3 linked regions of the Streptomyces liliifuscus genome follow. The protein of the gene in region 1 interacts with the protein of each later gene in a pairwise test. Links are inferred from orthologs where the notes say so. Each region holds a gene or a part of one and is shown on either strand. Other genes may lie near its edges.

Region 1 (8,655 bases):
CCGTCGTGGCGTGCTCGACCCGGCGCCGGTCGACGGCGCCCCAGACGGCACGGCGGGCGACGGGGTCCATGCCGGTGGTCGGCTCGTCGAGGACGAGGAGCGGCCGCGCGCCGACGAGTGTGGTGGCGAAGCAGGCGAGTCTGCGCTGCCCGCCGGACAGCTTCTTCAGCGGCCGCGAGGCCAGCGCGGTGAGCCCCAGCTCCTCCAGGACCGCGTCCCGCTCGGCCCGCGCGCTGCGCACGTCGAGCCCGCGCAGCCGCCCGGTGGTCTCCGCGGCGAGTGACACGGTCAGCTCGTCGAGCGCGGTGGACTCCTGTCCCAGGTACGCCAGAATCCGCGCCGCCCGCTCGGGGTGGCGCACGATGTCGTGGCCGAGGATCTCGACACTGCCGCGGTCGGGGCGCATCAGCCCGGTCAGCTGCCGTACGAGGGTGGTCTTGCCCGCTCCGTTCGGCCCGAGCAGCCCGAAGATCTCACCTCGCCGGATGTCGAGCCGTACCCCGTCGGTGGCCCGCACCTCCGGCGTCGCGGGTGCTCCGCGCCGCCCGCGCACCGCCGGATAGGTCTTCGTCAGATCCCGCACCGCGCACACGACATCCCCACCGTGCCCATTCCGGACTCCCTGTGCGGCGCGCATACTCACGAGGACTGAGGGTACGGGGTCCCGCCCCCACAACGACGCCCGGGGCGGGCATACACCCAATATCGGCCCCGCCAGGGGCGCGAGGAACGGCGCGAGCAACCCCCACGCCCCGCAGCGAACAACGCAGGCCCGTGCCCCGTCAGGGGCGCGGGGAACTGCGCGAGCAACCCCCACGAACCCGCGGTCGACAACGCCGGTTCACGCCCCTCCAGGGGCGCGGGGAACTGCGCGACAAGCCCCCACACCCCCGCAGACAACACACAACCTCCAAGGCCGGCGGCAAGCCAACCTCAGCGAACCCCCTACTCCCCTGCGGGAGCATGTTCGGCCGCGGTCCGCACATCGATCTCCCGCCAGAACCCCGCCCGAATCGCATACCGATCATGCTCATCGATCTGATCGTCCTTGTGCGCGAGCAGCCCGAACCGAGCCGCATACCGCAACAACTCCCCGTCGATGCGATGCGGCACCCGCGGATACATCGTCGACAGCTTCTGCAACTGGGCCTGGTCCGACAACCGCCCCATCCACCGCCGGGCAAAAACCTGCCCGACCTCGTACGGATCCCCACCCACCGTCGTGATGTCCTCCTCACGATCGGCCCACCGCTGCTCGGCCGACGTGAGCTGCGCGAGCGTGGGCAGCAGCGCGGCCTCCGCGGACTCCGCCGCGGTACCGGGCCGGTCGACCCACCCCTTGTCGGAGGACCACCGCAGCGTCGCGTTCGCGGGCTGCGGATGCGCATGCGTCCCGGGCGCCCGCAACGCGGCCAGATCCTTCGGCGTCGGAACGCCGCCCTTTGCGGCCGGCACCCTCTCCTCCGTGCCGTTCTCACTGGGCGCGGCCTGCGTGTGCTCGGCGTCCCGCGAGGGCCGCTCACCCGCGGAGGTCAGCGCGGACTCGGGCAACGGCGCGGAGAGGATCGCGGCGATCTCCGGCCGCGGGACGGGCGGCGGCGCGCAGACCCCGCCGAGATCCTTGGCCTGTACGGCCTTGGTGATCCAGACGCGGTCGAGGACACGCCGCTCGTCGGCCTCGGCCACAAGGTCCTCGGACTGGTTGTAGTCGCCGTCGGCAGCCTGCACGGCCCACAGGTGCACGGCGACCCCGTGCTCCTTCGCGGCCATCATGCCGGGCAGCAGATCCCCGTCCCCGGTGACGAGCACGACGTCGGAGCAGGCCCGGTTGCGCGCCAGCTCCGTGAGCTCGGCGTGCATGGCGGCGTCCACACCCTTCTGCGCCCAGCGCCCGTCGCTGCGGGTCAGCGCACCCAGGCGCACCGTGACCCGCGGCATCACCCGCAGTCTGCGGTGCTCGGGCTGCGGTACGCGGTCGGGGGCGCCGTCGAACCAGTAGATGCGCAACAGGGGCCGTTCCGTGTCGGACTCGGCGCGCTCGCGCAGGCCCTGGATGAGGGCGGCGTGGTCGACGGTGATCCGGGAGCGGGAGGAATCCCCGGCGAGAAGACTGGCAGCAGCCCCGAGCAGGTACCCGGCGTCCACCAGGACAATGCAGCGGTCCACGCGATCCACCCTCTTTCCGGGAGGTTTGCTTCGGGCTTCCTTCGAGTCTGCCCGACCCTGCGGAGGTTAACGGCCGGAACTCGATCTTCGGCGTGGCGGATCGGGAGATCACTCACCGACAGGGCTTATTACGCACGGTAATTCTCCGAAATGCGCTTGTTGTCGCGCTATGTGAGTCTGGTCCCGGCCCTGGCCCCGAGATCCCCCGTAGGAGGCAGATCACCATGGCCAAGAACAAGAACCGCAAGCAGGGCGGGCAGCAGGACCGCTCCTCGCAGGCCGAGCGCGCGCAGGAGCAGGCAGACCGGTCCTCGGCGGAGGCGCAGCGTTCGCCGATGTCGCAGGCCCAGGGCAGCCCCGCCGATGTTGCCCGTAAGCACCAGAAGCGCTTCGGCCACAACTGAGGCCCGCGCCAGGCTTGTTGAGGCCTGTTGAGGGCTGCCGAAGCCCAGACGCACGACGAGGGGCGCATCCGCGACGGATGCGCCCCTCTCGTATGCTCTCGTCTGCCGACTGCCGGTCCGGGCCGTCTCAGACGTCGGCCACCGGTTCAGCCCGCCAGGCAGGACGGCCCGAGCAGCACTTTCAAGTCACCGAAGAGCGCGGGGTCCGGCTTCACCCGGTGCCGGTCGAGCCGCAGGACCGTGGTCTTGCTCGGGCCCTGGAGCCTGATCCGCACCTCGCTCTCGCCCTTGTGGTGGCTGAGGATCTCGCCGAGCCTGCTGATCATCGGCGGAGTGACCTTCAGTGCCGGGATGGTGAGGATCACGGGCGCGTTGGTGCCCGCGTTCGACAGGTCCGGGACCTGGAGTTCCATCGCGACGAGCCGGGGCACGTCCTCGCGCTTGTCGAGGCGTCCCTTGACGAACACCACCGCGTCCTCGACGAGTTGGGTCGAGACCAGCTGGTAGGTCGCCGGGAAGAACATGCACTCGATGGAGCCCGCGAGGTCCTCGACGGTGGCGATCGCCCAGGCGTTGCCCTGCTTGGTCATCTTGCGCTGCAGCCCGGAGATAATGCCGCCGATGGTGACGACCGCGCCGTCCCCGTGCTCGCCGCCGGTGAGCTGGTTGATGCCCGCGTCGGCCTTGTCGGACAGCACGTGCTCCAGGCCGAAGAGCGGGTGGTCGGAAACGTACAGGCCGAGCATCTCCCGCTCCTGGGCGAGCAGGTAGGCCTTGTCCCACTCGTCGGTGGTGAACTCGACGTCGAGCCCGAAGCCGGGCTCGCTGCTGTCGTCCTCGCCCATGCCGCCGAAGAGATCGAACTGGCCCTCGGCCTCCTTGCGCTTGACCGCGACCACGTTGTCGATCATCGGCTCGAAGTGCGCGGTGAGGCCCTTGCGGGTGTGCCCCATCGTGTCGAAGGCGCCGGCCTTGATCAGCGACTCCGTGGTGCGCTTGTTGCACGCGGCCGCCTCGACCTTGTCGAGATAGTCGGGGAACGAGCCGTACTTGCCCTTGGCCTTGCGGCTGCGGATGATCGACTCGACGACGTTCGTACCGACGTTGCGCACCGCCGAGAGGCCGAAGAGGATCACGTCGTCGCCCTGCGCGGCGAAGTTCTGCTCGGACTCGTTGACGTTCGGCGGCAGCACCTTGATCTTCATGCGCCGGCACTCGTTGAGATAGACCGCCGACTTGTCCTTGTCGTCCTTGACCGAGGTGAGCAGCGCGGCCATGTACTCGGCCGGGTAGTTCGCCTTCAGATAGCCGGTCCAGTACGAGACCAGTCCGTACGCGGCCGAGTGGGCCTTGTTGAACGCGTATCCGGCGAAGGGGACCAGCACGTCCCACAGGGCCTGGATCGCCTCGTCGCTGTAGCCGTTCTTCCGGGCGCCCGCCTGGTAGAGGACGAAGTTCTTCGCCAGTTCCTCGGGCTTCTTCTTGCCCATCACGCGACGGAGGATGTCGGCCTCGCCGAGCGAGTAGCCGGCGATGATCTGGGCGGCCTTCTGGACCTGCTCCTGATAGACGATCAGGCCGTAGGTGACCGCCAGGACCTCTTCGAGCGGCTCCTCCAGCTCCTTGTGGATCGGTGTGATCTCCTGGCGCTTGTTCTTGCGCTCCGCGTAGTTGATGTGCGAGTTCATGCCCATCGGGCCCGGCCGGTAGAGGGCCGAGACGGCGGAGATGTCCTCGAAGTTGTCGGGCTGCATCTGGCGGAGCAGCGAGCGCATCGGGCCGCCGTCGAACTGGAAGACGCCGAGCGTGTCACCGCGGCAGAGCAGTTCGAAGGTCTTGGGGTCGTCCAGCGGGAGGGCGAGCATCTCCAGGTCGATGCCCTTGTTGGCCTTCACCATCTTGATGGCGTCGTCCATGATCGTGAGGTTGCGCAGGCCCAGGAAGTCCATCTTGAGCAGGCCGAGCGACTCGCACTGCGGGTAGTCCCACTGTGTGATCGTGACGTTGTCGGTGTGCCGCACCCAGACCGGGGCGTGGTCGACGATGGGCTCGCTGGACATGATCACGCCGGCCGCGTGCACACCCATCTGCCGGACCAGGCCCTCGACGCCCTTCGCGGTGTCGATGACCTTCTTCACGTCCGGTTCGTTCTCGTACATCCCCCGGATCTCGCCCGCCTCGCCGTAGCGCGGGTGCTTGGGGTCGGTGATGCCGTTCAGATCGATGCCCTTGCCGAGGACGTCGGCGGGCATGGCCTTGGTGAGCCGGTCGCCCATCGCGTAGGGATAGCCCAGCACGCGCGCGGAGTCCTTGATGGCGTTCTTCGCCTTGATCTTTCCGTACGTGCCGATCATGGCGACCTTGTCGGCCCCGTACTTCTCCGTCACATACCTGATCACCTCGACGCGCCTGCGCTCGTCGAAGTCGATGTCGACGTCGGGCATGGAGACGCGCTCGGGGTTGAGGAACCGCTCGAAGATCAGGCCGTGCGGGATCGGGTCGAGGTCGGTGATGCCCATGGCGTACGACACGATCGAACCGGCCGCGGAACCACGGCCGGGGCCGACCGCGATGCCCTGCTTCTTGGCCCACATGATGAAGTCGGCGACGACGAGGAAGTACCCCGGGAACCCCATCTGGATGATGACGTCCATCTCGTACTCGGCCTGCTTCTGGCGGTCGTCGGGGACGCCGCCGGGGAAGCGGCGCGCCATGCCGCGGCGCACCTCCTCCTGGAACCAGGTGACCTCGGTGAAGCCGTCGGGGATGTCGAACTTGGGCATGAGGTTCTTCGCCTCGAACATGCCCGTCGTGTCGATCTGTTCGGCCACCAGGAGAGTGTTCGCACACCCCTCCTGCCAGGCCTCCGAGGAGTCGACGGCGTACATCTCGTCCGTCGACTTCAGGTAGTAACCGGTCCCGTCGAACCGGAAGCGGTCCGGATCGGAGAGGTTCTTGCCGGTCTGGATGCACAGCAGCGCGTCGTGCGCGGTCGCCTCGTGCGCGTACGTGTAGTGCGAGTCGTTGGTCACCAGCGGCGGGATGCCGAGCTTCTTGCCCACCCGCAGCAGGTCGTCACGGACCCGGCTCTCGATCTCGATGCCGTGGTCCATCAGCTCCAGGAAGTACCGGTCCTTGCCGAAGATGTCCTGGTATTCGGAGGCCGCCTTCACCGCCTCGTCGAACTGGCCCAGGCGCAAGCGGGTCTGCAGCTCACCAGAAGGACATCCCGTGGAAGCGATCAGCCCCTCGGACCACTGGGAAATGGTCTCCTTGTCCATCCGCGGCCACTTCTGCAGCCAGCCCTCGGCATACGCGTCCGAGGACAGCCGGAACAGGTTGTGCAGGCCCGTCTTGTCGGCCGCCCAGATCGTCTTGTGCGTGTAACCACCGGAGCCGGAGACGTCGTCCCGCTTCTGGTGCGGCTGACCCCACTTGATCTTCCGCTTGTTGCGTCGCGACTCGGGGGCGACGTACGCCTCGATGCCGATGATCGGCGTGACGCCCGCCTTCTTGGCCGAGTGGAAGAAGTCGTACGCCCCGTGCAGGTTGCCGTGGTCGGACATCGCGATATGGGTCATGCCCATCTCGTTGCACGCGTCGAACATGTCCTTCAGCCGCGCGGCACCGTCCAGCAGCGAGTACTGGGTGTGGACGTGCAGGTGCGTGAACGGCGGCTTTGACACGGCTTCGGCCTCCAAGAAGAACAGGTGTCGACGACGGTCCGACCGGCTGCGAACAGTCTGGCGGACAGCGTCGAAGTCTATGCCTCGGCACTGACACTCGGAGCGGTCTCCCCCGTACCTTCGTGAGGGGAGAACGGGCACTCCCGCGTACCTTCGTCCGTTGGAAGACGACGGAGGCATCCGCTCCGGCGGACGGCACTTTCCGTCCCACTTGTCATGCACCACCTGCACCAGGAGGCACCAAGCGATGTCGGTTCCGCAGCTCAGCGCCGAGCAACGCGGCGAACAGATCCTCGCCGTATTCGACACCGCCTTCGGCGAACTGCTGGCCGCCGACCCGGCCGCGTTCCGCGTGAAGTTCCGGAAGATGGCGGCCTCCGCGTTCGCCTTCTACCGCGGCACGGCCGGCCTCTTCTACCACGACCTGGAGCAGGAGAAGCGGGGCGGACCGTACCTGGACGAGCGCACCTCGCGCGTGTGGATCCACGGCGACCTGCACGCGGAGAACTTCGGCACGTACATGGACGCCCAGGGGCGCCTGATCTTCAACGTGAACGACTTCGACGAGGCGTATGTCGGCCCCTTCACCTGGGACCTCAAGCGCCTCGCGGCCTCGGTGGCCCTGATCGGCTACGCGAAGGCGCTGAGCGACGAGCAGATCACCGACCTCGTCCGGACGTACGCGGCGGCCTACCGCGAGCGCATCCACGCCCTGGCGACGGGTGCCAAGAGCGACGAGGTGCCGCCCTTCACGCTGGACACCGCGCAGGGCCCGCTCCTGGACGCCCTGCGTGACGCCCGCTCGCTGACCCGCTTCGGGCTGCTCGACTCGATGACCGAGATCCGCGACTTCGAGCGCCGCTTCGCGCCGGGCGGCGGCTCCATCGAGCTGGACGCGGCCACGCGCTACAAGGTCCTCGCGGCCTTCGACGGCTATCTGGAGACGCTGCCCGAGGCGTCCCTGTCCCGCCCCGACTCGTACCGCGTGAAGGACGTCGTGGGCCGCCGCGGCATCGGTATCGGCTCGGCGGGGCTGCCCTCGTACAACATCCTTCTGGAGGGCGCCACCGACGCCCTGGAGAACGATGTGGTGATCTACATCAAGCAGGCCCAGACCCCGGCCGTCTCCCGGCACATCACGGACTCCTCGATCCGTGAGTACTTCCAGCACGAGGGCCACCGCACGGTGATCTCCCAGCGCGCCCTCCAGGCGCACGCCGACCCGTGGCTGGGCTGGACCGAGCTGGACGGCGCGGGCCAGCTCGTCGCCGAGGTCTCGCCGTACGCGGTGGACCTGGACTGGGGCGACATCGACGACCCGGAGGAGATCGCGGCGGTCGTCGCGGACCTCGGCCGCTCCACCGCCACCATGCACGCGGCGGCGGACGACGAGAGCGGCCACTCGGAGCTGGTGCCGTTCTCCACGGAGCGCGCCATCGACGCGGCGATCGCGGGCGACGAGGACAGCTTCGGCGACCTCCTTGTCGACTTCGCGCATGAGTACGGCGCACGGGCGCGTGCCGACCACCAGATCTTCGTGGACCTCTTCCGTAACGGCCGGATTCCGGGCCTGTAGGCATCGCACAACGCACAGGAACCCTTTAGGGACCTCTTACAGGAGTACGTGGGACACTCTCCACCGCTATGGACATATCCGGGACCCAGCTCAGAGCCGTGCGCGCGGCGCTGTTCACGGCACTCGTCGTGACACTCAGCACCGCGTCGCACGTGCTGCTGTCCCAGGTCCCGCTGCCGCTCACCACCGTGGCCGTGATCGCGGGTGCCGTCTTCGTCGTCGCGTACGCGCTGGCGGGCCGTGAGCGCGGCTTCGGGCGGATCGCCGCCCTGCTGATCCCGCTGGAGCTGGCCGCCGACACGCTGTTCACCGCCGGCCAGCACGCCTGTTACGGCAAGGCGGGCGGCCCGGTCGCCGGCCCGCTGCGCTCGGTCGGTTTCGACGTGCTGTGCGGCGGCGAGGTCGGCACCCCGCTGGCGCGCGTCACCGGCGGCGAAACCCAGCCCGCCGCGGCCCTGCTCGCGAACGCCGACCCGGCAGCCGCCTGGCTGCTGCTCGGCGCGCACATCGGTGTGGGGCTGCTCGCGGCCGCCTGGCTGCGGCGCGGCGAGCGGGCCCTGGCCCAGCTCCTGGACGCCGTGGCCGCGGCCACCTTCCGGCCCCTGCTGATCGCGGTCGCCGCGGTGACCGTCCACTTCACTCCCGTACGCCGGCTGCCGCGCCCCACGCGCCGGGTCGCCGCCACGCGTACGCGCCTGTTCGTGCACTCCCTGGGACGGCGTGGACCGCCGTGCTCGGCCGTATTCGCCTGAGCACGCCAGTCCCCATCCACCTGTCATCACCACGGAGAACACCATCATGAGCAAGAGGAACAGCCAGGCCG
Region 2 (7,288 bases), 1.5 Mb from region 1 along the record:
CCTTGCCCTCTTCTACCGCCAGATCGTCGCGGAACTCCGCAAGGTAGTCTGGCCGACCCGGAATCAGCTGACGACGTACACCACAGTGGTGATTGTGTTCGTGGTCATCATGATCGGTCTGGTGACTCTGATTGACTTCGGACTCGACAAGGCCGCCAAGTACGTATTCGGCTGAGCCAAGCGCGAAGGGCGCCGTACCCGGCGCCCGCTTTCGCGTGTTCCACCCCCATGATCCAGGAAGAAGCAGCCACCGTGTCTGACCCGAACCTGAACGACGCCGGCGAGTCGGTCGAGTCCGTTGACGACGAGCTCGACATCGTCGAGGGCGCGGACGTCGAGGACGAGGTCGAGGCTGCCGACGCCGAGGCCGGCGAGGCCGCCGAAGAGGCTGCCCTGCACGTCGAGGACGAGTCCGGTGAGGACGTCGAGGCCGACGTGGACGTCGACGAGCCGGCCGTCTCCGACGAGGCCGAAGAAGCCGAGAAGCTCGAAGAGCCCGAAGAAGAGGCCGAGCCGGTCGACCCCGTCGTGGCCCTCCGCGAGGAGCTCCGCAGGCTGCCCGGCGAGTGGTACGTCATCCACACGTACGCGGGTTACGAGAACCGCGTGAAGACGAACCTCGAACAGCGTGCCGTCTCCCTGAACGTCGAGGACTTCATCTTCGCGGCCGAGGTGCCGCAGGAAGAGGTCGCGCAGATCAAGAACGGCGAGCGCAAGACCGTCCGTCAGAACAAGCTCCCCGGCTACGTGCTGGTGCGCATGGACCTGACGAACGAGTCCTGGGGCGTCGTCCGCAACACCCCCGGAGTCACCGGCTTCGTGGGCAACGCGTACGACCCGTACCCGCTGACGCTGGACGAGATCGTCAAGATGCTCGCCCCAGAGGCCGAGGAGAAGGCCGCCCGCGAGGCCGCCGAGGCCGAGGGCAAGCCGGCTCCGTCCCGCAAGCTCGAGGTCCAGGTGCTGGACTTCGAGGTGGGCGACTCGGTCACCGTCACCGACGGCCCGTTCGCGACGCTGCAGGCGACCATCAACGAGATCAACGCCGACTCGAAGAAGGTCAAGGGCCTCGTCGAGATCTTCGGCCGCGAGACCCCGGTCGAGCTGAGCTTCGACCAGATCCAGAAGAACTGACCCCTCGCGGGACGATCTTCCGGAACACACGCCTCCGACCAGGTCAGACGGGCCTTCACAGCCTGTCTGACCTGCTCGGTTTTTGGCCGCACACAGATACCCGTTATCGTTGTGCGGTATGCCTCCGTCCGGATGATCCGGATCGGCGGCTGAAAACTCTCACTAGGACCCGGAGAGAGCAATGCCTCCCAAGAAGAAGAAGGTCACGGGGCTCATCAAGCTCCAGATCCAGGCCGGTGCGGCCAACCCGGCGCCGCCGGTCGGCCCCGCACTGGGCCAGCACGGCGTCAACATCATGGAGTTCTGCAAGGCCTACAACGCCGCGACCGAGTCGCAGCGTGGCTGGGTGATCCCGGTGGAGATCACGGTCTACGAAGACCGCTCCTTCACCTTCATCACCAAGACCCCGCCGGCCGCGAAGATGATCCTCAAGGCCGCGGGCGTGGAGAAGGGCTCCGGCGAGCCGCACAAGACCAAGGTCGCCAAGATCACCCAGGCGCAGGTCCGCGAGATCGCCACCACGAAGATGCCCGACCTGAACGCCAACGACCTGGACGCCGCGTCGAAGATCATCGCCGGCACCGCCCGTTCCATGGGCATCACGGTCGAGGGCTGACCTCCACCCCGTAGGAAAGACCGTGGCAGGGCCTGCTCGGCCCACACCACGACTCCTCAGAACACACAGGAGCAGTAGTGAGCAAGCGCAGCAAGTCTCTCCGCGCTGCGGACGCCAAGATCGACCGGGACAAGCAGTACGCCCCGCTCGAGGCCGTCCGTCTCGCCAAGGAGACCTCCACGAGCAAGTTCGACGGCACCGTCGAGGTCGCCTTCCGCCTGGGTGTCGACCCGCGCAAGGCCGACCAGATGGTCCGTGGCACCGTGAACCTCCCGCACGGCACCGGTAAGACCGCCCGGGTCCTGGTCTTCGCGACCGGTGACCGTGCCGAGGCAGCGACCGCCGCGGGCGCCGACATCGTCGGCTCCGACGAACTCATCGACGAGGTGGCGAAGGGCCGTCTGGACTTCGACGCCGTCGTTGCCACCCCGGACCTCATGGGCAAGGTCGGCCGCCTGGGCCGTGTCCTCGGCCCGCGTGGTCTGATGCCGAACCCGAAGACCGGCACCGTGACCCCGGACGTGGCCAAGGCCGTGACCGAGATCAAGGGCGGCAAGATCGAGTTCCGCGTCGACAAGCACTCGAACCTGCACTTCATCATCGGCAAGACCTCGTTCGACGAGACCCAGCTGGTGGAGAACTACGGCGCCGCGCTGGAGGAGATCCTCCGTCTGAAGCCGTCCGCCGCCAAGGGTCGCTACATCCGGAAGGCCGCGATCAGCACCACGATCGGCCCCGGCATCCCGCTCGACCCGAACCGCACCCGCAACCTCCTCGTCGAGGAGGACCCGGCCGCCGTCTGAGCCTGACGCTCACCGGCAGCCGCGTCGCACACGCGATTCCAGGACGGGCCCCGCAACCTTTCGAGGTGCGGGGCCCGTCCCTCTTTGTCAGATGCCCGTTTCCGGACCGGGTGTCAGTGCCCTGCGCTAGCGTGCAAGGCACAGGAATCGCATAGGGGGACGAATGAAGAGCACTGCCGTGCGACGCGCGACTGTCTCGATCGCGATGGCCGCCGCGCTGACGGGGGTCGCGGCCTGTAGCGGCTCGGACTCCGAAGGGGGCTCGGGCGGGAGTTCCGGCGGGGGCGACAAGGCGGCCGGCAAGGCCAAGACGCAGGCGAACCCGATCGTGGCCCTGCGCTCCGTCGAGAAGTCCACCGACAAGGCCGACTCCGCCAAGGTCGAGTCCACCACGACCATGGGCACGATGATGTCCATGGAGGCGGACGGCGCCCTCGGCTGGTCCGACGGCCTCACCGGCACCCTGACGATCACGTACACCGGCGGCACGATGGCCGACCAGATGCGCCAGCTGGGCACCACCTCCATGGAGGCCCGCTATCTGCCGGACGCCTACTACGCGAAGATGGGCGACAAGTTCGCCGAGCAGTCCGGCGGCAAGCACTGGATCAAGTACGCGTACGACGACCTGGCGGACCTCGCCGGCGGATCGGGCGCGTACATGAAGGACCAGATGCAGAACACCACGCCGAACCAGTCGGTGAAGCTCCTGCTGGCCTCCGGGGACGTCAAGAAGGTCGGCGAGGAGAAGGTGCGCGGCGAGAACACCACGCACTACTCGGGCACGGTCGACGTGGCGGACCTCGCGGGTGAGAGCTCGAACCTCACCGCGGACCAACTGGCCGACATGAAGCGCCAGCTGGAACAGGCCGGAGTCACCACCGAGACCATCGACATATGGGTCAACGACGAGGATCTGCTGGTCAAGAAGGTCGAGAAGGGCGAGCTGGCGACCGGCTCGATGTCCTCGACGGCGTTCTACAGCGACTACGGCGTGAAGGTCTCCACCGAGGAGCCCCCGGCCGGTGACACCGCCGACTTCAAGGACCTGATGCAGACTCAGCCGGCGGCTTGAGAGCTCTCGTACGGGACACAGGTGGGGGCGCCACCCAGGCGTCCCAGGCGTCCCGGCTGTTCACATGGGCCTCAAGGAACTCGGAGGACTGGCCGAGTCCCTCTGGGATACGCTCGCGCCCTGTCTGTGAGTCGCTCATCTGTTCCTTGGGGGGAACCATGAAGTTTTCTGTGCGCGGATCCGTGCGTCGTAGGACGACCGGTGCGGCACTCGCCGCGCTGGTGCTCGCCGGGGGTGCCGTCGGCTGTTCGAAGGACAGCGCGAGCCAGGAGTCGCCGAAGATGACGCCCGCCGCGGCCGTGGCCAAGGCGGCGAAGAACACGGAGGACATCACCTCCATCAGCTACCGGATGACCGGCAGGACCCCTGAGGAGGGGCGCGTCAAGGCCGATGCCCAGATGCGCATGAAGCCCGACGTCGCCATGAGCATGAAGATGACCGCCCTCGACCAGGGCGCGGACGGCACCGCCGAGATCCGCCTCGTCGACAAGGCGATGTACATAGGCGGCGGCGCCGCGGCCGCCAAGGAGATGGACGGCAAGAGCTGGATCAAGTTCGACCTGTCCACGCTGGGCGACGACGCGCTGGGGGGCGCGGCTCCGGGCGCCGGTACGGCCGACAAGAACCCGGCCCAGGAGTCCACCTTCCTCACCGGCTCCAAGGACGTGAAGAAGGTCGGCACCGAGAAGGTCGACGGCGTCGAGACCACGCACTACAAGGGCACCGTCACCCTCGACGAGTTCCGCAAGTCCCTCAAGGACGAGAGCAAGGCCACCCGCGAGCAGCGGGAGAAGAGCCTTGAGCAGTACGAGAAGATGGGCGTGGACGCGCTCACGATGGACATGTGGATCGACGGCGACGACCGCACCAAGCAGTTCCGTATGCAGGGTGACGCCGACAAGGGCAAGCTCGACATGACCATCACCTTCGTCGACTACAACAAGCCCGTGACGGTCGAGGCGCCGCCCGCCAAGGACGTCATGGACCTGGCCGAGATGATGGGCGACATCGAGAGCTGACATCGGCGTCGGCCGGCGTATGACGTCGGCCGACGTACGGATTTGCTTGACAGCGACCCGTTCACGTAACCTTCCACAGAAGCCAAAGACCGCTGGTCGTTGCCGTGTGCTCCTAGAGGGCGCGGTGACCGAAGGATCCGCTGAAACTGCGGACGACCCGCGTAGGTGACTGTGGATGAACTCCCGGGCAGTCCTGTACTTCGTACGGATCCGTTCGGTCGAGTCACGCCCCGTGCGCCTGCGCCGGGGCGTTTCGTTTTCCCAGTCTCCTTCTGAGCGGTCCTCATCACCCGGAAGGAGGCCACGCTTATGGCAAGGCCCGACAAGGCTGCCGCGGTAGCCGAGCTCGCGGACCAGTTCCGCAGCTCGAACGCCGCTGTGCTGACCGAGTACCGGGGTCTCACCGTGGCGCAGCTCAAGACGCTGCGTCGTTCGCTCGGTGAAGACGCCCAGTACGCCGTGGTGAAGAACACGCTGACCAAGATCGCGGCCAACGAGGCCGGGATCTCGACGCTCGACGACCTGTTCAACGGTCCGACGGCGGTTGCCTTCATCTCCGGTGACCCGGTGACGTCGGCGAAGGGTCTTCGTGACTTCGCCAAGGACAACCCCAACCTCGTCATCAAGGGCGGTGTCCTTGACGGCAAGGCGCTGTCCGCCGACGAGATCAAGAAGCTTGCGGACCTCGAGTCCCGCGAGGTTCTGCTCGCCAAGCTGGCGGGTGCCATGAAGGGCAAGCAGACTCAGGCTGCGCAGCTCTTCCAGGCGCTTCCGTCGAAGTTCGTCCGCACTGCGGAGGCGCTTCGCGTCAAGCTCGAAGAGCAGGGCGGTGCCGAGTAATTCGGCTCGCGCATTGACCGCCGCCTGAGGCGACGGTCGTAGCGGGCCGAACGTACGCCCGCCTCACCAGTACATCCGGCACCTGCCGATTTAGTGGAAGGACGCCATCATGGCGAAGCTGTCCCAGGAAGAGCTGCTCGCGCAGTTCGAGTCCCTCACCCTCATCGAGCTCTCCGAGTTCGTTAAGGCCTTCGAGGAGAAGTTCGACGTCACCGCCGCCGCCGCGGTCGCCGTTGCCGGTCCCGCCGGTGCCGCCGCCCCCGCCGAGGCCGAGGCCGAGCAGGACGAGTTCGACGTCATCCTCACGGGTGCCGGCGACAAGAAGATCCAGGTCATCAAGGTCGTGCGTGAGCTGACCTCCCTGGGTCTCAAGGAGGCCAAGGACCTCGTGGACGGCGCTCCGAAGCCGGTCCTCGAGAAGGTCGCCAAGGACGCCGCCGAGAAGGCCGCCGAGTCCCTCAAGGGCGCCGGCGCCTCCGTCGAGGTCAAGTAACACCACGAGTCGTCCGCCGCGGCGCCTGTGGGCGCCCCGCGGCGGCGGCTCGAGTGAGCCGACACAGCCTCTCCCGCAGGGGCTGTAACGCTGACGCACCGAAGAGCGATCATCCATCTGGGTGGTCGCTCTTCGGCGTTCGAGGGGGCCGTGCGGCGACTGCCTTGCGCTGTCGGTCGCTACGAGTATGGTGATCTTCGTTCGTGCCTCCGGCCGCCCTGTGACGGGCAGCAAGACAGGTTGCAAGACGGGTTGCAAGTGACGATGGCAGCACCCGGTTCGGGCATGGGGGGCCTTGACGAACCGCACGCAGCGCGCAATTCTCAGGACGCGTCGTCACAACGATCCGGATCCGAGGCATGGATCGGTGGCGAAGAGGGCAGTATCGATGTGCATCGAGGGCGTGGCTTGCAGCAGGGGTTGAGAACAACGAGGGTCTTCAAAAACCCGCACTGGACATCAGTGGGCCTAGTGGCTACACTGACCCTTTGCGCTGCCTGTTAGCTGCCTCCTGCCCGTCACCAGGGGCATGCCCTCGCTTCAGCACTGTGGATTGAACCGATCCTGACCTGGCCTTTTGGCTGATTCAGGAAACGGCTGTCCCGGTGTCCGGCTTGGGACCGGTACGCGCGTAGTGAGTCCGAGCCCTCGGAAGGACCCCCTCTTGGCCGCCTCGCGCACTGCCTCCGCGAATACGAACAACGGCGCCAGCACCGCCCCGCTGCGCATCTCTTTTGCAAAGATCAAGGAGCCCCTCGAGGTTCCGAACCTTCTTGCGCTGCAAACCGAGAGCTTCGACTGGCTGCTCGGAAACGACGCGTGGAAGGCTCGTGTCGAGGCGGCTCTGGACAGCGGACAGGACGTCCCCACCAAGTCCGGTCTGGAGGAGATCTTCGAGGAGATCTCCCCGATCGAGGACTTCTCCGGGTCGATGTCCCTGACATTCCGCGACCACCGCTTCGAGCCTCCCAAGAACTCGATCGACGAGTGCAAGGAGCGCGACTTCACGTACGCCGCCCCGCTCTTCGTCACGGCCGAGTTCACCAACAACGAGACCGGCGAGATCAAGTCCCAGACGGTCTTCATGGGCGATTTCCCGCTCATGACCAACAAGGGCACCTTCGTCATCAACGGCACCGAGCGTGTCGTCGTGACGCAGCTGGTCCGTTCGCCGGGTGTCTACTTCGACTCCTCCATCGACAAGACGTCCGACAAGGACATCTTCTCGGTCAAGGTCATCCCCTCCCGGGGTGCCTGGCTGGAGATGGAGATCGACAAGCGCGACATGGTCGGTGTCCGCATCGACCG
Region 3 (7,403 bases), 2.1 Mb from region 1 along the record:
GGTCGACTTCCGCAACACCATCCTGATCCTCACGTCGAACCTCGGCAGCCAGTATCTCGTCGAGCCGCTGACGTCCGAGGAGGAGAAGAAGCAGCAGGTCCTGGAGGTCGTACGGGCTTCCTTCAAGCCGGAGTTCCTCAACCGGCTCGACGATCTGGTGGTCTTCTCCGCGCTGAACAAGACGGAGCTGGAGCGGATCGCCAGGCTCCAGGTCGACCGGCTCGCGAAGCGGCTCGCCGAGCGGCGGCTGACCCTGGAGGTCACCGACGCCGCGCTGGCCTGGCTGGCCGACGAGGGCAACGATCCGGCGTACGGGGCGCGGCCGTTGCGGCGGCTCGTCCAGACCGCCATCGGTGACCGGCTCGCCAAGGAGATCCTCTCCGGCGAGATCAACGACGGCGACACGGTTCGCGTGGACGCGTTCGGTGACGGCCTGATCGTGGGCCCCACGACAGCCTCCGGCAAGGAGCTGTAGGGAGACCGGAGTTCGTCTGCGGGCCCGGTGGGGGCTGGTCGCGCAGTTCCCCGCGCCCCCTAAAGACGAAAGACGGGCTGCGCCCCCGTCTTCCGTCTTTAGGGGGCGCAGCCCCTGCCTTTAAGGGGCGCGGGGAACTGCGCGACAAGCCCCCACCGGGCCCGCACATCACCACCGGACCCAGGACCCCCTCAGGCCGGCGCAGCCACCCGTACGCCCACCCGCGTGCGGGTGGCCACAAGCTGCCCGTCCTGCGGATACGCATGCCACGTGCGCCAGTGCACTTGGCCCTCGTGCCGCTGCGCGAGCATCGCCGTGAAGGCATGCGGGCTGCCGGGGAAGACCCCCGCCAGACCATTCGGATGGTCGGCCACCAGCGCGAGCAACTCCTGCGCGCGCCCCGCGAACGAGCCCCGCGACAACGTCTCCACGCGCGCGGCGAACTCGTACTCCCAGTCGCCCACCCGCTTGGCGACGCCGAGTGGCAACGGCGTGCTGCTGCCCGGAATACAGGCGACCGTCTCCGAACAACTGCCCCGCTCCTCCTCCAATAGCACCTGGTGGGACGCCCCGAGCAGTCTCAACTGGAGCTTCGAACCCGAGAGTTCCAGATCGAGCGTGGCGAGCGCGGGCAGCGGTTCGCGACCGAGGGCCCAGGCGAGATCGGCCGCACGCGTGTCGGTGTAGGCGGTGTTGAGGGTCGTGAGCATGGGTCGGCTCCGCTGCACGCAAAAGGGTGGGGTTGGTGTCTGTGAAGAGTGACGGTGAGTCGGTCCGTCGCACCCCGGTCGGCGCCGGGCGGGGGATCAGGCCCGGTCGGCCAGGTCAGAAGGATGTTCCGGGGTCTGCGTCGGCGATTACGAGGGAATCATGAACGGCGCGTCCGCCACAGCGTTTTTACCCAACTTCGTAGGGTTTCCATCCCCCCGAGGGCTCCACAGCTCAACTGTTCAACCAAGAAGTGCGCCATTGGCTCACACGTGCGCCTTCACGCCCCCCGCTCTCTCAACGCCCCTCAACGTTCCTCAACGCTCCTCGACACCCGCCCGGCTCACCTCGCACGGCTCACCTCGCACGGCGAGCGCCCACCGGGAGCCGAACCCCGGGCGCACGGCGAAGCGCCCGCCGGGAGAAGGCTCCCGACGGACGCTCGTGGTGCCGGACGGCCCGGACGCGGTTCCCTGCCCGGAGCTCAGCTGCCCCGTGTCAGCTGCCTCCGCCGCATCCGCCCCCACCGCCCCCGCCCCCGCAGGACGACGACCCGCCTCCGCAGGACGAGCCGCCACTGCAGGAAGAACTCCCCGTCGAACAGCCGCCGCCCCCGCCCGAGCCCGAGCTGCCGGCCCACCAGCTGTGCCTGGACCGGCGCGAACGCCGCCTGCTGCCGCTCGTCGCGGCGGACACGACTCCTATGACGACCAGTACGACGAACACCGCCAGGATGATGCCTACGATCATGGCGCCACCCTCCTTCCGTTCCCCCGAAGCGGCCCCCCGTGGGCTCTGCTTCTCGCCAGTGCTTTTGTCTGCGTTTCTGTCTGTTCCTCTTGCTGCTTTCCCGCGTGTGCTTCTTGTGTGAAAGGGGGATGCCCCCGCGCTTCACGGACCAAAGCAGAGTTGAGCAAGTCCAGAGGTTGAGCGCAGGATGGCGGTCATGACCTCCAGTGCACGCCGCCCGCTCCTCAACCGCCGCCTCGCAGAGTTCGGCACGACGATCTTCGCCGAGATGTCGGCCCTGGCCCTGAGTACCGGCTCGATCAACCTCGGCCAGGGCTTCCCCGACACCGACGGCCCCGAGGAGATCCGCGAGGCGGCGGTGCGGGCGCTGCGCGACGGCCGCGGCAACCAGTACCCGCCGGGCCCGGGCGTGCCCGAGCTGCGCACCGCGATCACCGCCCACCAGCAGCGCCGCTACGGCCTCACGTTCGACCCCGACACCGAGGTCCTGGTCACGGCGGGCGCCACGGAGGCCATCGCCGCGGCCCTGCTGGCCCTCCTCGAACCGGGCGACGAGGTGATCGCCCTGGAGCCGTACTACGACTCGTACGCCGCCTGCATCGCGATGGCGGGCGGTACGCGCGTACCGGTCACCCTGCGCCCGCACGAGGACACCCACGACGGGGTCGTGCACCGGCGCTTCCGGCTGGACCTGGACGAGCTGCGCGACGCGGTCACGGACAACACCCGGCTGCTGCTGATCAACACCCCGCACAACCCGACCGGCACGGTCCTCACCCGCGAGGAGCTCACGGCGATCGCCGAGCTGGCCGTCGAGCGGGACCTGCTGGTCGTCACCGACGAGGTGTACGAGCACCTGGTCTTCGACGAGGCCGAGCACATCCCGCTCGCGACACTGCCCGGCATGCGCGGGCGCACGGTCACCATCGGGAGCGCGGGCAAGAGCTTCTCGTTCACCGGCTGGAAGGTCGGCTGGGTGACGGCCGCGCCCGAACTGGTGGCGGCGGTGCGCTCGGCCAAGCAGTTCCTGACGTACGTGGCCTCGGGGCCCTTCCAGTACGCGGTCGCCGAGGCGCTGGCGCTGCCCGACACGTACTTCGAGGCGTTCGGCGCGGACATGCGGGCCAAGCGGGACCTGCTCGGCGCGGGGCTCGCGGAGGCGGGCTTCAAGGTGTTCAGGCCGGCCGGGACGTACTTCATCACCACCGACATCCGGCCGCTCGGCGAGAGCGACGGGTTCGCGTTCTGCCGGGCGCTGCCCGAGCGCGCGGGCGTGGTCGCCATCCCGAACGCCGTCTTCTACGACCACCGCGAGGCCGGGGCACCCTTCGTCCGCTTCGCCTTCTGCAAGCAGACATCGGTCCTGGAGGAGGCGGTGAAGCGTCTCAAGACGCTCGCCGGCTGAGGCAGCGGCGCTGTCACGGTGACGCGCCGGAACGACGGAGAAGCGGAACGACGGAGAAGCGGGGGAATTCGTGCCCGCCCGACCGCGCGTTGCTCGCAAATGATACGAATTGCCAGCAATCTTCGGGTGTGACCCAAGCAAGTACCCTCGCACCCCCGCCCCCCGCCGTCACGGAGCCCGCCGCCGAGGGCCGCACCCGTCCACGTCCGTCCCCGGCGGCGGCGATGGGTACCGCCCTCGGGCTGTTCGCCGCCGCCCGGCTGCTGGGCACCGCCGCGGTGGCCATGACCGCCTGGGCGACCGGCGGCCATCCGGTGCTGCTGCTCGGCCGGTCCTGGGACTCCGTCTGGTATCTGCGGATCGCGGGCGACGGCTACGGGCGCAGCCTGCACTTCCGCCCCACCGTCGTCCACAGCGACCTGGCGTTCTTCCCGCTCTACCCCGGGCTGCTGCGGGCCGTCACCGAGCTGACCCCGCTCAGCGGCCCCGGCGCCGGCCTGCTGATCTCGTGGACGGCCGCCGCGGTCGCCGCCTGCGGGATCTACGCGATCGGGGTCCGGCTGCACGACCGTGCCGTCGCCACCGCCCTGGTCCTCCTGTGGGGCCTGCTGCCGCACTCCGTCGTGCTGTCCATGGCGTACACGGAACCGGTCCTGACCGCCTTCGCCGCCTGGTCGCTGTACGCCGTCCTCACCGGCCGCTGGGTGTGGGCGGGGGCCCTCGCGGCCTGCGCGGGGCTGGCCCGGCCGAACGGCTTCGCCGTGGCGGCGGCCGTGCTCGCGGCGGCGGCGTACGAGATCTTCAGGCGGCGCGGAAAGGTTTCCCACAGGCTGTGGACGGGCGCGGTGCTCGCGCCCCTCGGGTGGGCCGCGTACTTCCTGTGGGTCGGGCGGCGCAAGGGTGATCTGCTCGGCGGCTACTTCGAGGTGCAGCGGCTGTGGGGCTCACGCTTCGACTTCGGCCTCGGCGCACTGCGCTTCGTCAAGCATCTGCTGCTGCACGGCGACCGGCTGGTCTTCCCGATGTCGATGGTGATCGTGGCGGCGGGCCTGCTGCTGTACGGGCTGCTGATCGCCGACCGCGCGCCCCTGCCGCTGCTGGTCTACGCGGGCGCGCTGCTGCTCGTGGCGGTCGGCGGCGCCGGCTTCTTCGAGTGCAAGCCGCGGTTCCTGCTGCCGGCGTTCCCGCTGCTGCTGCCCATGGCGTGCGCGCTGGTACGGACGGCGAGAGCCCGACCGTGGCACGCGACCCTGGTGGTCGGCGCCCTGGCCGGGCTCTCGTTCGCGTACGGGGCGTACCTCGTCGTGCTCGCCCACAAGCCGCTGTGAGCCGCCGCGAGGCCGTGGCCCGCGGGGCTCGCGCCCGAGTGAGGGCTACTCGTCCTCTTCGGGCTTGTCGGCCTCGTCGATCTCCTGCTCCAGACCGAGCTGCTCGACGAGCCACTTGTCGAACTCGATGGCGGCCCGCACCCAGCTGACCGTGGACGACACGAAGTGCTCCAGGCTGACGCCCGTGCCGATCAGCATCTGCGCCTCGCCGATCAGGCGGACGGTGCCGTCGTCGTGCGTGTGGCTGTAGACCTTCGGCCACAGCGTGCGCCGGTTCCAGTCGTCGATCGACTCGAGGATCTGGGGCTTCTCCTCGATCTGGTGCGGCCGGTCGTAGAACGTCCGCACCGAGAAGACCTGCTGGTCACCTTCACCGCGGAACATGAAATACGTGCGGAACTGCTCCCACGGCGCCGCGAGGTCACCCTCGTCGTCGACGACATACTTCAGCTCCATTTGGTCCAGGAGCTGCTTCACAAGGTCCTGATCAGGGACGACGGGGCCCGCCGGTCCGCCGGGGTTCGGCTCGGGCTGGCCCCCGAAGTTCGGAATCGAGGACGGGTCGATAGACATTCGGTGGGTACTCCTGAGGATTGCACGTGGTTACCTGACTTCGACCCTAGCCGTGATCGGCGTTCAGTAGTCCTTTGGCCCCAGGAGAATCGGACAGAGCCCCGTAAGGGGCGCGGGGAACTGCGCGACAAGCCCCCAACCACCCGCACCGGGCAACGCGACCGTAATGGGCAGGACCAACCCGTTCACGGCCCGTACGCGCCCTGGCCAAAGTATGCGTCGAGGCCCGAGTTTCCACACTTGTGGGTGACAGGACGCAGTTGTTCGGTGACGTACCGTTCGCTGGGTGATCGAGCCGCACGCCCCCGCCCAGCCCGGCACGGCCACGGACCGGCCGGGCACGGCCAAGGCCCCGCCGCCCCGGAACGGCCAGGGCCCGGCGCCTCTGCCGGTCAGTACGGCCACCGGACGGTTCCTCGTCCTCGCCGGCGTCTTCATCTGCGCGGCCTGCGGACTCGTGTACGAACTCGAACTCGTCGCCCTCGCCTCGTACCTGATCGGCGACTCGGTCACCCAGGCCTCCGTCGTGCTGTCCGTGATGGTCTTCGCGATGGGCCTCGGCTCGCTCGTCGCGAAGCGCCTGCGCGGCCGTGCCGCGGCCGGCTTCGGCGCCGTCGAGGCACTGCTCGCGCTCGTCGGCGGCACCAGCGCGATGGCCCTGTACGCCGTCTTCGCCTGGACCGGCGACTGGGGCGGCGCCTGGGAGGGCGGCTCCAGCTACCTCCTCGTCGCCTTCTCCCTGGCCATCGGGCTGCTCATCGGCGCGGAGGTCCCCCTGCTGATGGAGCTGATCCAGCGCATCCGCAGACAGGACGCGGGCGGCGCGGTCGCGGACCTGTTCGCCGCGGACTACGTGGGCGCGCTGGTCGGCGGACTCGCCTTCCCCTTCCTGCTGCTGCCCCTGCTCGGCCAGCTGACCGCGACGCTGATCACCGGAACCGTCAACGCCATCGCGGGCGGCGCCCTCGTCCTCGGCCTGTTCCGGCAGGACCTGACCCGGCGCGGCCGCTGGCTGCTCGTCGTCGCCAACCTCGTCGTGCTCGCGCTGCTCGCCTCGGCCGCCGTCCTGGTCGACGACTTCGAACGGGCCGCGCGGCACGCGGTGTACGGCAAGGACGTACGCGTGGCGATGCACACCGACGTCCAGGAGGTCGTCCTCACCGGCGGCACGGACGGCCGCCCCCTCGACCTCTACCTCGACGGACGCCTGCGGGTCAGCGGCAGCGACGAACGCCGCTATCACGAGGCCCTCGTCCACCCCGCGATGAACGGCCCGCACGCGCGCGTGCTCGTCCTCGGCGGCGGCGACGGGCTCGCCGTGCGCGAGGTGCTGCGGCACAGCGGCGTACGGCGGGTCGACATCGTCGAACTCGACACCCGACTCGTGGAGCTGGCCCGCACCGACCGGGCGCTGTCCGAGCTGAACGGACACGTCTACGGGGACCCGAGGGTGCGGGTCGTCGCCGCGGACGCCTTCGGCTGGCTGCGCCGGGCCCCGCGGGGCGCGTACGACGTCGTGGTCTCCGATCTGCCCGATCCCGGGATCACGTCCAGTACGAAGCTGTACTCGCAGGAGTTCTACGGGCTCTCGCGGGGCGTGCTCGCGGGCGGCGGGCGGCTCGTCGTGCACGCGGGTCCCGTGGCGTCGCGGCCGCGGGCCTTCTGGACGGTCGACGTGACGGTACGGGCGGCCGGCCTGCGGACCGTCCCGTACTCCGTGGCCGGGCGCGACTCGGCGGCGGGCAGCCGGTCCAGGGCCCCGCAGGACTGGGGGTTCGTCCTCGCGTCCCGTGCCCGGCCGCAGCTGCGTACACCGCCGGGCGCCCCGTACGTACCGTCGCTGCGGGCGGACGCGCGGGCGGCCGAACGCACCCGGCTCACCGGCCTTCCGCCGTCCACGCTGGTGCATCCGAGGTACGCGGACTGACTCCGACCGAGTCCCTCTGCCGAGGGAACCGGGGGAATCCCCCCATACAGAGGTGCGGTGCGGGCCGTGCTGGGTAGGCTCGGCCGACATGGAGCATGAGGTGTTCGTTCCGGTTCCCGTCGAGTCGCTGCGCGAGGCTCTCGCCGATCCCGCGCGGGTGGCCCGGGCCGTGCCCGGACTCCAGCAGGACGCGGGGACACCGCCCGTCTCCGGCCGCCTGAAGGTACGCGTCGGCGG

The links.
Region 2: the proteins of dnaE (region 1) and rplL interact in binary tests that used the Escherichia coli proteins (3 or more experiments, as listed by UniProt). The link is inferred for Streptomyces liliifuscus from one-to-one orthologs.
Region 3: the proteins of dnaE (region 1) and JEQ17_RS25110 interact in binary tests that used the Escherichia coli proteins (3 or more experiments, as listed by UniProt). The link is inferred for Streptomyces liliifuscus from one-to-one orthologs.

What each region holds. Positions count from the first base shown.
Region 1 is NZ_CP066831.1:7,933,888-7,942,542, reverse strand. Bases 2,517-6,611 are described here. They hold dnaE (DNA polymerase III subunit alpha), read right to left. Parts: upstream 6,257-6,611; coding sequence 2,717-6,256; downstream 2,517-2,716. Other genes in these bases: JEQ17_RS34150 (DUF2252 domain-containing protein), read left to right, coding at 6,504-6,611; JEQ17_RS34160 (hypothetical protein), read left to right, coding at 2,517-2,570. Also shown: JEQ17_RS34170 (ABC transporter ATP-binding protein), read right to left, coding at 1-637; JEQ17_RS34165 (NYN domain-containing protein), read right to left, coding at 946-2,166; more of JEQ17_RS34160, read left to right, coding at 2,391-2,516; more of JEQ17_RS34150, read left to right, coding at 6,612-7,832; JEQ17_RS34145 (hypothetical protein), read left to right, coding at 7,901-8,584; JEQ17_RS34140 (DsbA family protein), read left to right, coding at 8,631-8,655. UniProt on the Escherichia coli protein: DNA polymerase III is a complex, multichain enzyme responsible for most of the replicative synthesis in bacteria. This DNA polymerase also exhibits 3' to 5' exonuclease activity. The alpha chain is the DNA polymerase catalytic subunit.
Region 2 is NZ_CP066831.1:6,432,830-6,440,117, forward strand. The notes cover bases 4,561-7,288. They hold rplL (50S ribosomal protein L7/L12), read left to right. Parts: upstream 4,561-5,596; coding sequence 5,597-5,980; downstream 5,981-7,288. Other genes in these bases: JEQ17_RS27795 (DUF1396 domain-containing protein), read left to right, coding at 4,561-4,647; rplJ (50S ribosomal protein L10), read left to right, coding at 4,957-5,487; rpoB (DNA-directed RNA polymerase subunit beta), read left to right, coding at 6,645-7,288. Outside these bases: preprotein translocase subunit SecE, read left to right, coding at 1-175; transcription termination/antitermination protein NusG, read left to right, coding at 253-1,134; rplK (50S ribosomal protein L11), read left to right, coding at 1,316-1,750; rplA (50S ribosomal protein L1), read left to right, coding at 1,828-2,553; JEQ17_RS27790 (hypothetical protein), read left to right, coding at 2,717-3,628; more of JEQ17_RS27795, read left to right, coding at 3,787-4,560. UniProt on the Escherichia coli protein: The binding site for several of the GTPase factors involved in protein synthesis (IF-2, EF-Tu, EF-G and RF3). Is thus essential for accurate translation.
Region 3 is NZ_CP066831.1:5,849,520-5,856,922, forward strand. What follows is about bases 1,387-4,229. They hold JEQ17_RS25110 (pyridoxal phosphate-dependent aminotransferase), read left to right. Parts: upstream 1,387-2,120; coding sequence 2,121-3,338; downstream 3,339-4,229. Other genes in these bases: JEQ17_RS25105 (hypothetical protein), read right to left, coding at 1,668-1,823; JEQ17_RS25115 (glycosyltransferase family protein), read left to right, coding at 3,467-4,229. Also shown: ATP-dependent chaperone ClpB, read left to right, coding at 1-475; JEQ17_RS25100 (DUF2617 family protein), read right to left, coding at 667-1,185; more of JEQ17_RS25115, read left to right, coding at 4,230-4,666; JEQ17_RS25120 (YbjN domain-containing protein), read right to left, coding at 4,712-5,239; JEQ17_RS25125 (polyamine aminopropyltransferase), read left to right, coding at 5,526-7,166; JEQ17_RS25130 (SRPBCC domain-containing protein), read left to right, coding at 7,255-7,403. UniProt on the Escherichia coli protein: Shows aminotransferase activity with methionine and histidine as substrates, and to a lesser extent also with phenylalanine.